DNA from 2 places in the Allobosea sp. 05T439 genome. Region 2 is predicted to be linked to the other one. Evidence: predicted binding sites of a transcription regulator. Region 2 holds the regulator's gene; the other holds the start of a gene.

Region 1 (4,411 bases), on a different contig from region 2:
TCATCCCCTCCTTGCCGGCACGCTCGGGGGCCTGCTCACCACCTGGGTGACCTTCGTCCCCTGCTTTCTCTGGATCTTCCTCGGCGCGCCCTTCATGGAGACGATGCGCAGCAACAAAGCCCTGTCCGCCGCCTTGTCGGCGATCACCGCGGCTGTCGTGGGCGTCATTCTCAATCTCGCGATCTGGTTTGCGCTCCACGTGCTGTTTTCAGAGCTGCGCGAGGTTCATGGGCTTGGCGTGACACTCGACGTGCCTGTGCTCAGCTCCGTCAACATCCCGTCTCTGATTCTGACAATTGGCGCGCTGTTGGCGGTGTTTCGCTTCAAGGTCGGCATGATCGGGGTGCTGGCGGCATGCTCCGTCCTTGGGGTCCTCTTTGGATTCGTCACGGGATCGATCTAGCGGGCGGCCACGCACCTGTTCGCGGCCGACGCGGTCCTGGCGTTTGGAGCCTAGGCTGCAGGCGGCCGGCAGCTCACGCGCCACCGGAGATCTTGAAGCGCATGAGAAGATGGGCCCTCCCCCTGTTCGCACTGGCAGCCGCCGGACAGATCTCGACGACATGGGCGCAGCATCGCCCCGAGCTGAAAGGCTTCAGGCGCATTCACGGCACAGCGATCGAGCGCTTGATGTCGGGGAAGGAATTCAGTGACGGCGTGCACTGGCGTTACAGCTTCCAGCCCGGCGGCAACCTCACGGAATACGCGATGAGCCGCCGGCAGGATCTCCGCTGGTTCGTCAAGGGCGACGCGCTCTGCTGGCAATCAGCGCGGGGCGAGGACTGCTTCGAAGCCTGGACATCGAGCACAACATTGCAGCTTCAACCGCAAGGGCTGGGTGTGCCCTATGAGGGCAGGCTGTCGCGGCAAACGCGATAGGTCCGCTACTGGGATGAGGTTCCCCTGCCMCCGGCTCAGAAGCGCTTGCTCGACAGGACGTCGAAGGTCTTGCCGATCGTCGCCAGGGCCTTGTCGTAATCGGCGAGCGACACACAGGCGATCAGCGCGTCGATGATGGCAAGCTGTGCGATCCGGCTCGTCATCGCCTCGGTGCGGAACTGCGTTTCGCGCGCCATCGTGTGCAGCACGATATCGGCATGGGCGAGCAGCGGCGACTTGCCGAAATTGGTGATGCAGATCGTCGTCGCGCCGGCTTCCTTGGCAAGTTTCGTGGCTGCAACCGTCTCGAGCGTGCTGCCGGAATGGGAGATGGTGATCACCGCCACGTCAGGCCCGGTCAACGAGGCGCTGATGGCCTGGACATGGGAATCGACCACGACCTTCGCCTCGATGCCGATGCGCAGCAGGCGGTAATTGGCATCCTCGGCGATCGGGGCCGCGCTGCCGATGCCGTAGAGCTCGACGCGGCGCGCCTTCAGGATCGCGGCGACCGCGGCCTCCATCGCCGTGGTGTCGAGCACCTTCATGGTGTCGTGCAGGGCCTGGAGATCGCTGCGGAAGATCTTTTCGATCACCGCACCGGTGTCGTCGGAACGGGCCAGATCCTCGTGGATGAACTGAACCGGTTGCACCAGATCGCGCGCCAGCGCGATCTTGACCTGCTGGAAGCCCCGCGCGCCGAGCTGCTGGCAGAGCGAGATGACGCTGCCTTCGCTCGCGCCGGTGCGCTCGGCCACTTCGGTGACCGACATATGCACCACCTCGGCGGCATGGGTCATGAAGAAATCGGCGATGCGGGCAGCTTTGGGCGGCAGGTTGGCGCGCAGCGCCTGCAGGCGTTCGAGCGCCCCCTCGAGACCGGGCGTGCCGGTGCCCTTGCGCCTTTCGGTGCCTGGTTCGCCGGGGGCGGCCTCGGCCGATCCGGGATTGCGATTCGACGCCGTCATGCCGGGAAGGCCAGCATGTCGGCCGAGACACGACAAGGCGCATTCGCCGCGATGGCGGGGAAGACCCCGTCGCGAAGCTCGAAATAGCGCAGGCCGAGGCGCCGTGCGCCCTCACCATCGGTCGCCGGGTTGTCGCCAACCATCAGCACCGCATTCCTGGACAGCCCGAGCAGCGCCAGGCCGGCCTCGAACAAGGCGGGTTCCGGCTTGCCGATGATGCGGTACGGCACGGGGCCAGTGCAGGCGAGCAGCGCCGCCAGCAATGCACCGGTCTCCGGCACCACCGCGCCATCCGGGCCGGGATGGACGAGATCGGGATTGGCAGCGACGAGCTCGGCGCCGCCGCGTACCGCATTGGCTGCAAGCATCAGGCGTTCATAGGAAAAATGCCGGTCGCGTCCGAGAAAGACGATGTCCGGCCGCTCCTGCACCGGGACAAGGCCGCGGTCGCGGGCATGGATCATCAGGCTCTTGCTGGCCATCATGGAGATGCGGGCCCGGGGCTGCCGGCGCGCGATTTCGTCAAGCGCGGTCGAGCCGGCGAGAACGATCCGGCGCGGCGCGATGGTCAGGCCGAGACGCTTCAGGGCACGCGACAATTCGAGCGGCGTATGCTCGGCATCGTTGGAGACGATGACGAAACGGCCGTCCAGGCTTTCGAGAAAGGCATTTGCGCCGGGAAGCATCTGCCGGCCGCGCACCAGGGTGCCGTCGAGATCGACGAGACACCCCTGAATGCCGTGAAACGACCCCATCGCGCGAATCCAAACCCTGTCAGCAAGTGAGGCTCGTCCATGAACTGAGATAAACTCAGTGTCAAATTCAATATCGAATGAGATTATTTCATCATCCTGTCATGAAGCACAGCCTAGAACGAGCCCGTCGCAGCACGGGCCACGACTGAGCCGGCATGCAGGGCGACGTCCGGCGGCTCCAGGGGGGAAGACATGCTTGAATTCCTCGCAGGCCGGCTGCTGCGCATGGGCATCACGCTTTGGGTGATCACCTCGGTCGTCTTCCTCGCCACGCGCCTGACGGGCAACCCGATCGACTTCCTGATGCCGGAAGGGCTGGATGCCGCCTCGCGCCGCGAGATGATTGCCTATTGGGGGCTCGATCGTTCCGTCGCCGAGCAGTACTGGCTGTTCTGGCGCTCGCTTCTTTCAGGCGATTTCGGCCTCGGACTGATGGAGCGCCGGCCGGTCGCGACGATCTTCACCGAACGGCTCTGGCAGAGCGCCTCGCTCCTGGTCGCGACCCTGGCGCTGACGATCTGCATCGGCGTGCCGGCCGGTATCCTGGCTGCCGTCTGGCGCGGCCAGGGGCGCGGCAGCGCCGTGCTCTTCACGGCCTTTTTCGGCTACGCCATCCCGAATTTCGTGCTCGCCATCCTGCTGCTGCTGGTCTTCTCCTACACGCTGCACTGGCTGCCCAGCGCCGGCTCGGCCACACTCGCGCATTACGTCATGCCGACGGTCGCGCTCTCGGCCTATTTCGTCGCGGCGCTGGTCCGCTACACCCGCAACGCCATGCTCGACGTCCTCTCGCAGGACTATATGCGCACGGCCCGGGCCAAGGGGCTCGCCGAGAGCAGCATCATTCTCCATCACGGCCTGCGCAACGCGTTGATCCCGGTCATCACGGTGCTCGGCCTGCAGATCACCACGCTCGTCTCGGGAGCGGTGGTGGTCGAGACCGTCTTCGCCTGGAACGGCGTCGGCGACCTGCTGGTCGGCGCGACGCTGCGCCGCGACTATCCCGTCCTGCAATTCGGCGTCCTCGTCGTCGCCTCCGCCGTCATCGTCGTCAACCTGCTGGTCGATCTCGCCTATGCGCTGGTCGATCCGCGCGTGCGCCTGGCTGGAGCCTGAGCGGTCATGACCGATACCCTCGACGTCAAGATCGTGCTTGCCCCGCAGCACAAGCCGCGCCGGCGCTTCGCGCGTCCGGCCGGCATGAACGCCCTGGTCGTCGCGGCCGCGCTTCTGGCGCTCGTGCTCGTCCTCCTGGCGGTGCTCGCGCCCGTGCTTGCGCCCTTCGACCCCGACCAGCAGAAACTGCTGGCGCGGCTGCGGCCCCCGCTCGGTTTCGAGCGCGCCAATCCGGCGCATTGGCTCGGCACCGATCAACTCGGCCGCGATCTGCTCTCGCGCTGTCTGTACGGCCTCAGGCTGACGCTGGCGCTCGCGCTGTTTGGAACGCTGATCGGGCTCGTCATCGGCGTCGCGCTCGGGCTCGTCGCCGGGCAACTCGGAGGCCGGGTCGATGCGCTGGTCATGGGGCTCGTCGACATCAAGCTGTCACTGCCCTTCACGCTCGTCGCGCTGCTCGTGGTTGCGCTGGCGGGAACCGATGTCGCGGTGCTGATCGGCGTGCTCGGCATCGCCTATTGGGCCCATTTCACCAGGCTTGTGCGCGCCCAGGTCCTCGGCCTGCGGGAAATGCCCTTCATCGAGGCGGCCCGAGCCGCCGGAGCGACCCGCTGGCACATCGCGACCGTCCACATGATCCCCAATATCGTCTCGCCGGTCGTGGTGATGGCGAGCCTGAACTTCTCGAACCTG
Region 2 (4,411 bases):
GTTCGCCTCCGCCCCCTATGAGAACTGGCAGCAACTCGCCTGGGCCGGTTCGCTGATCATCACCGTCTCGATCCTGTGCCTCTCGCTTATCGCCCGCCGTATCGTGCGGGGCGGCAAATGAACGGCCTTAAACCCTCGTCGCGTTCGATCTGAAGGAACAAGTCGATGCTTTCGACGCTGGAACTGAGCCCGCAAGCGCTTGATGCCGAGGCCCCCGTCCGGATCGCGGTCAAGAACCTCGATTTCTACTACGGCGAGCACAAGGCGCTGAAGAACATCAATCTCGACTTCCGGGACCGCCATGTCACGGCCCTGATCGGACCGTCGGGCTGCGGCAAGTCGACCCTGCTGCGCATTTTCAACCGGATCTACTCGCTTTATCCCGAGCAGCGCGCCACCGGCGAGATCCTGCTCGACGGCCGCAACGTCATCAGCAACGATATCGATGTGAACGAGCTGCGCTCGCGCGTCGGCATGGTGTTCCAGAAGCCGACGCCCTTCCCGATGTCGATCTACGACAATGTCGCATTCGGCATCCGCCTCTACGAGAAGCCACCGAAATCCGAGCTCGATGACCGCGTCGAGGGTGCGCTGCGCCGTTCCGCGCTCTGGGACGAGGTCAAGGACAAGCTGAAGACCTCCGGCATGGGCCTGTCCGGCGGCCAGCAGCAGCGCCTCTGCATTGCGCGGACCATTGCCCAGAAGCCGGAAGTCATCCTGTTCGACGAGCCGACCTCGGCGCTCGATCCGATCTCGACCGGCAAGATCGAGGACCTGCTCGAGCAGCTCAAGACCGACTTCACCATCGTCATCGTCACCCACAACATGCAGCAGGCGGCGCGTATCTCGCAGTACACCGCCTTCATGTATCTCGGTGAGGTGATCGAATTCGACGCCACCAACACCATCTTCATGAACCCGCACAAGAAGCAGACGCAGGACTACGTCACCGGCCGCTTCGGCTGAACCGGCGCCCAGCCTTCCAACTGCTTTGCCGACAAAGGATACGCCGCGATGACTGATCACATCGTCCGCTCATATGATGCCGATCTCGAGGGGATCCGCCGCAGCCTGGCCGAGATGGGGGGCATGTCGGAGCGCATGCTCGGCGATTCGACAGTCGCCCTGGTGCGCCGCGACACCGGGCTGGCACAGAAGGTCATCAGCGCCGACCAGCGCCTCGACAATCTGCAGCGCGAGGTAGAGGAGAAGGCGGTGCTCACCATCGCCCGGCGCCAGCCGCTCGCCAACGACCTGCGCGAGCTGATCTCCGCCATCCGCATCGCCGCCGATATCGAGCGTGTCGGCGATCTCGCCAAGAATATCGCCAAGCGCGCGGTCGCCATCTCCGGCCAGTTCCAGCCGCCGTCGCGCGCGGTCGTCGGCCTCGAGCATATGAGCCGCCTGGTTCAGGCCCAGCTCAAGGACGTGCTCGACGCTTACGCCGTCAGCAACGAGCAGAAGGCCATGGAGGTCTGGCGCCGCGACGATGAGATCGACGCGCTCTATACCTCGCTCTTCCGCGAGCTGCTCACCTATATGATGGAAGACCCGCGCAACATCACCTTCTGCACGCATCTCCTGTTCTGCGCCAAGAATGTCGAGCGCATCGGCGACCACACCACCAACATCGCCGAGACGATCCACTATCTCGTCACGGGCGAAGCCTTGGACGCAGCCCGCCCGAAGCTCGACACGACCAATATCCTTCTGGACGCCGCCACCGGTKAGTGACCGGCGCCCGACACCTTTGGGACCGAGTGAGACATGCCTGCACGCATCCTGATCGTTGAGGACGAAGAGCCGCTGACCCTGTTGCTGCGCTACAATCTCGAAGCCGAGGGCTTCGAGGTCGACAGCGTCGCGCGTGGCGACGATGCCGAGCTGCATCTGCGCGATCATACGCCGGACCTCGTGCTGCTCGACTGGATGCTGCCGGGCCTTTCCGGCATCGAGCTCTGCCGGAGGCTGCGGACCCGTCGCGATACCGAGCGGGTGCCGATCATCATGCTCACCGCCCGCGGCGAGGAAACCGAGCGTGTGCGCGGCCTCGCCACCGGGGCCGACGACTATGTCGTCAAGCCGTTCTCGCTGCCCGAGCTGATCGCCCGCATCCAGGCGTTGCTACGCCGCGCCAAGCCGGGTCATGTCGCCGGCCTGTTGGCCGCCGGCGATCTCGAACTCGACCGCACCACCCGCCGTGTCCGCCGCTCAGGCAGCGAGCTGCATCTCGGCCCGACCGAGTTCCGCCTGCTCGAATTCCTGATGCAGGCGCCGGGGCGGGTCTATTCCCGGGCCCAGCTGCTCGACGCGGTCTGGGGCCGCGACGTCTATATCGACGAGCGCACCGTCGACGTCCATGTCGGCCGGCTGCGCAAGGCGATCACTCCTGACAACGCCAAGGACCCGCTGCGGACCGTGCGCGGTGCCGGCTATGCCTTCGACGAGACCTTTGCGCGGAGCTGAGACTTGGATCATCGGGGACTTGGATCATCGGGCCGGATATCGAATCCGCCCGACGATCTAACCGTCTATGGTTGCATCGGCCTTCCCGAAAACCGCAATCCACCTTTCGGGCCGATACCCTCGCGCGGCCCTGCGATAATAATCGCCGCGCCGGCGAGGCAGATCAGCCCACCGATAATGTCCCAGCGGTCGGGGCGAAAGCCTTCCACGGCCCAGAGCCAGGCGAGCGAACTGACGATGTAGACGCCGCCATAGGCGGCATAGGCCCGTCCGGCGGCTTCGCTCTCCGCCAGCGTCAGCAGCCAGGCGAACAGGGCGAGCGAAAACAGTCCGGGTACGAGCCACCAGATGGGCTTGTCGAGCCGGAGCCAGCCCCAGAACGCGAAACAGCCGGCGATTTCGAGAATGGCTGCGCCGAAATAGGCGGCGATGGTCGGCATGGTTCGTCCCTGTCGATGGCCTTCGGGGCGGGATTACCCTTGACCGCAGGGCGCGCTGACGGCAAGCCGGACCGATGCCCACACATCACGTCGCCATTATTGGAGCAGGGCCCTCCGGGCTGATCGCGGCCGAGCGCCTTGCGGCAGCCGGGGACACCGTCACGATCTACGATCGCATGCCCTCGCCGGCCCGCAAATTCCTGCTGGCCGGGCGCGGCGGATTGAACCTTACCCATTCCGAACCGCTCGACAGGTTCCTGCCCCGCTATCGCGATGCGCAAGCCTGGCTGGAGCCGGCCATTCGCGCCTTCCCGCCACAATCCCTGCGCGACTGGGCCGATGCGCTCGGGCAGGACACGTTCGTCGGCAGCAGCGGCCGCGTCTTCCCGCGCGCCATGAAGGCCTCGCCCCTGCTGAGGGCATGGCTGCGCCGGCTCGATGGTCTCGGCGTCGCCTTCGCGCCTGGGCAGCGCTGGACCGGCTGGAGCGAAGCGGGAGCTCTGACGTTCCGGAGCCGCGATGGCGCCGATGTCGAGGCGCGGCCCGACGCGACGCTGCTCGCGCTCGGCGGTGCGAGCTGGCCACGGCTGGGTTCGGATGGTGGCTGGGCACCCTTGTTGGCGGCGCGCGGCGTTGCGATCGCGCCGCTGCGCCCGGCCAATGGCGGTTTCACGGTCGATTGGTCCCAGACCATGCGAGAGCGTTTTGCCGGAGTACCGTTGAAGCGCATCGTCCTGAGCTTCGGCGGCCAATCCGTGCCCGGCGAGGCGATGATCGATGCGACGGGTCTGGAAGGCGGCGCGGTCTATGCACTCTCTGCCCCGATTCGCGAGACGATCCTGCGCGAGGGCAGGGCGGTCATCACCATCGATCTGCGGCCCGATCACGAGGCGGCACTGCTGGTCCAGCGCCTCGCGCATCGTCGCAAGGGCGTGACGCTGAGCAATCATCTGCGCAAGGCTGCAGGTCTTGCTCCATCCGCGATTGCGCTGCTGCGCGAAGCGGCGAAGGGGCCACTCCCCGAAGACGCGGAGAGGCTGGCCGCACTGATCAAGGCCGCGCCTCTGGTGCTCACCGGTCTCAGACCGATCGAGCGGGCGATCTCCACCGCCGGTGGCGTCGCCGCGGCCGAGGTCGAGGAAGGCTTCATGCTGAAACGCTTGCCCGGTACCTTTGTCGCAGGCGAGATGCTGGATTGGGAGGCGCCGACCGGCGGCTATCTGCTGCAGGCCTGTTTCGCGACCGGAGTCGCAGCTGCAGCAGGGATTCAGGCCTGGCTCGCGGATAGCTGAACGATCGCCTCAGGAGATCGCGATGATCTCGACCGCCTCAGTGCCGATGCTGACGCTCTCGCCAATGCCCTTGCCCATCAGCGCGCTCGCCAACGGCGCGACATAGGGCAGCGTTCCGTGTGCCGGATCGGCCTCGTCCTCGCCGACCAGCCGCCAGTTCTGCTCGCGCCCATCGGCCCGGCGGATCGTCACTGTCGAGCCGAAGCGGACGAT

What was found. The regulator PhoB, encoded in region 2, activates phosphate uptake and scavenging genes when phosphate is short. The targets are predictions, from matches to a motif close to TGTCATNNANCTGTCAT.
Region 1: a site for PhoB is predicted at 2,689-2,705, ahead of AC1DIO_RS17640 (HAD-IIA family hydrolase). Genes of this name have one in related genera too.

What each region holds. Positions count from the first base shown of each region.
Region 1 covers NZ_JBFTKP010000014.1:40,110-44,520, reverse strand. The annotation lists gene chrA (chromate efflux transporter) at 1-403, shown strand, start outside; gene AC1DIO_RS17650 (hypothetical protein) at 505-879, shown strand; gene AC1DIO_RS17645 (MurR/RpiR family transcriptional regulator) at 915-1,847, opposite strand; gene AC1DIO_RS17640 (HAD-IIA family hydrolase) at 1,844-2,602, opposite strand; gene AC1DIO_RS17635 (ABC transporter permease) at 2,795-3,718, shown strand; gene AC1DIO_RS17630 (ABC transporter permease) at 3,725-4,411, shown strand, end outside.
Region 2 covers NZ_JBFTKP010000008.1:130,452-134,862, reverse strand. The annotation lists gene pstA (phosphate ABC transporter permease PstA) at 1-121, shown strand, start outside; gene pstB (phosphate ABC transporter ATP-binding protein PstB) at 166-966, shown strand; gene phoU (phosphate signaling complex protein PhoU) at 1,015-1,734, shown strand; gene phoB (phosphate regulon transcriptional regulator PhoB) at 1,768-2,466, shown strand; gene AC1DIO_RS11755 (YnfA family protein) at 2,532-2,906, opposite strand; gene AC1DIO_RS11750 (TIGR03862 family flavoprotein) at 2,981-4,198, shown strand; gene greA (transcription elongation factor GreA) at 4,208-4,411, opposite strand, start outside.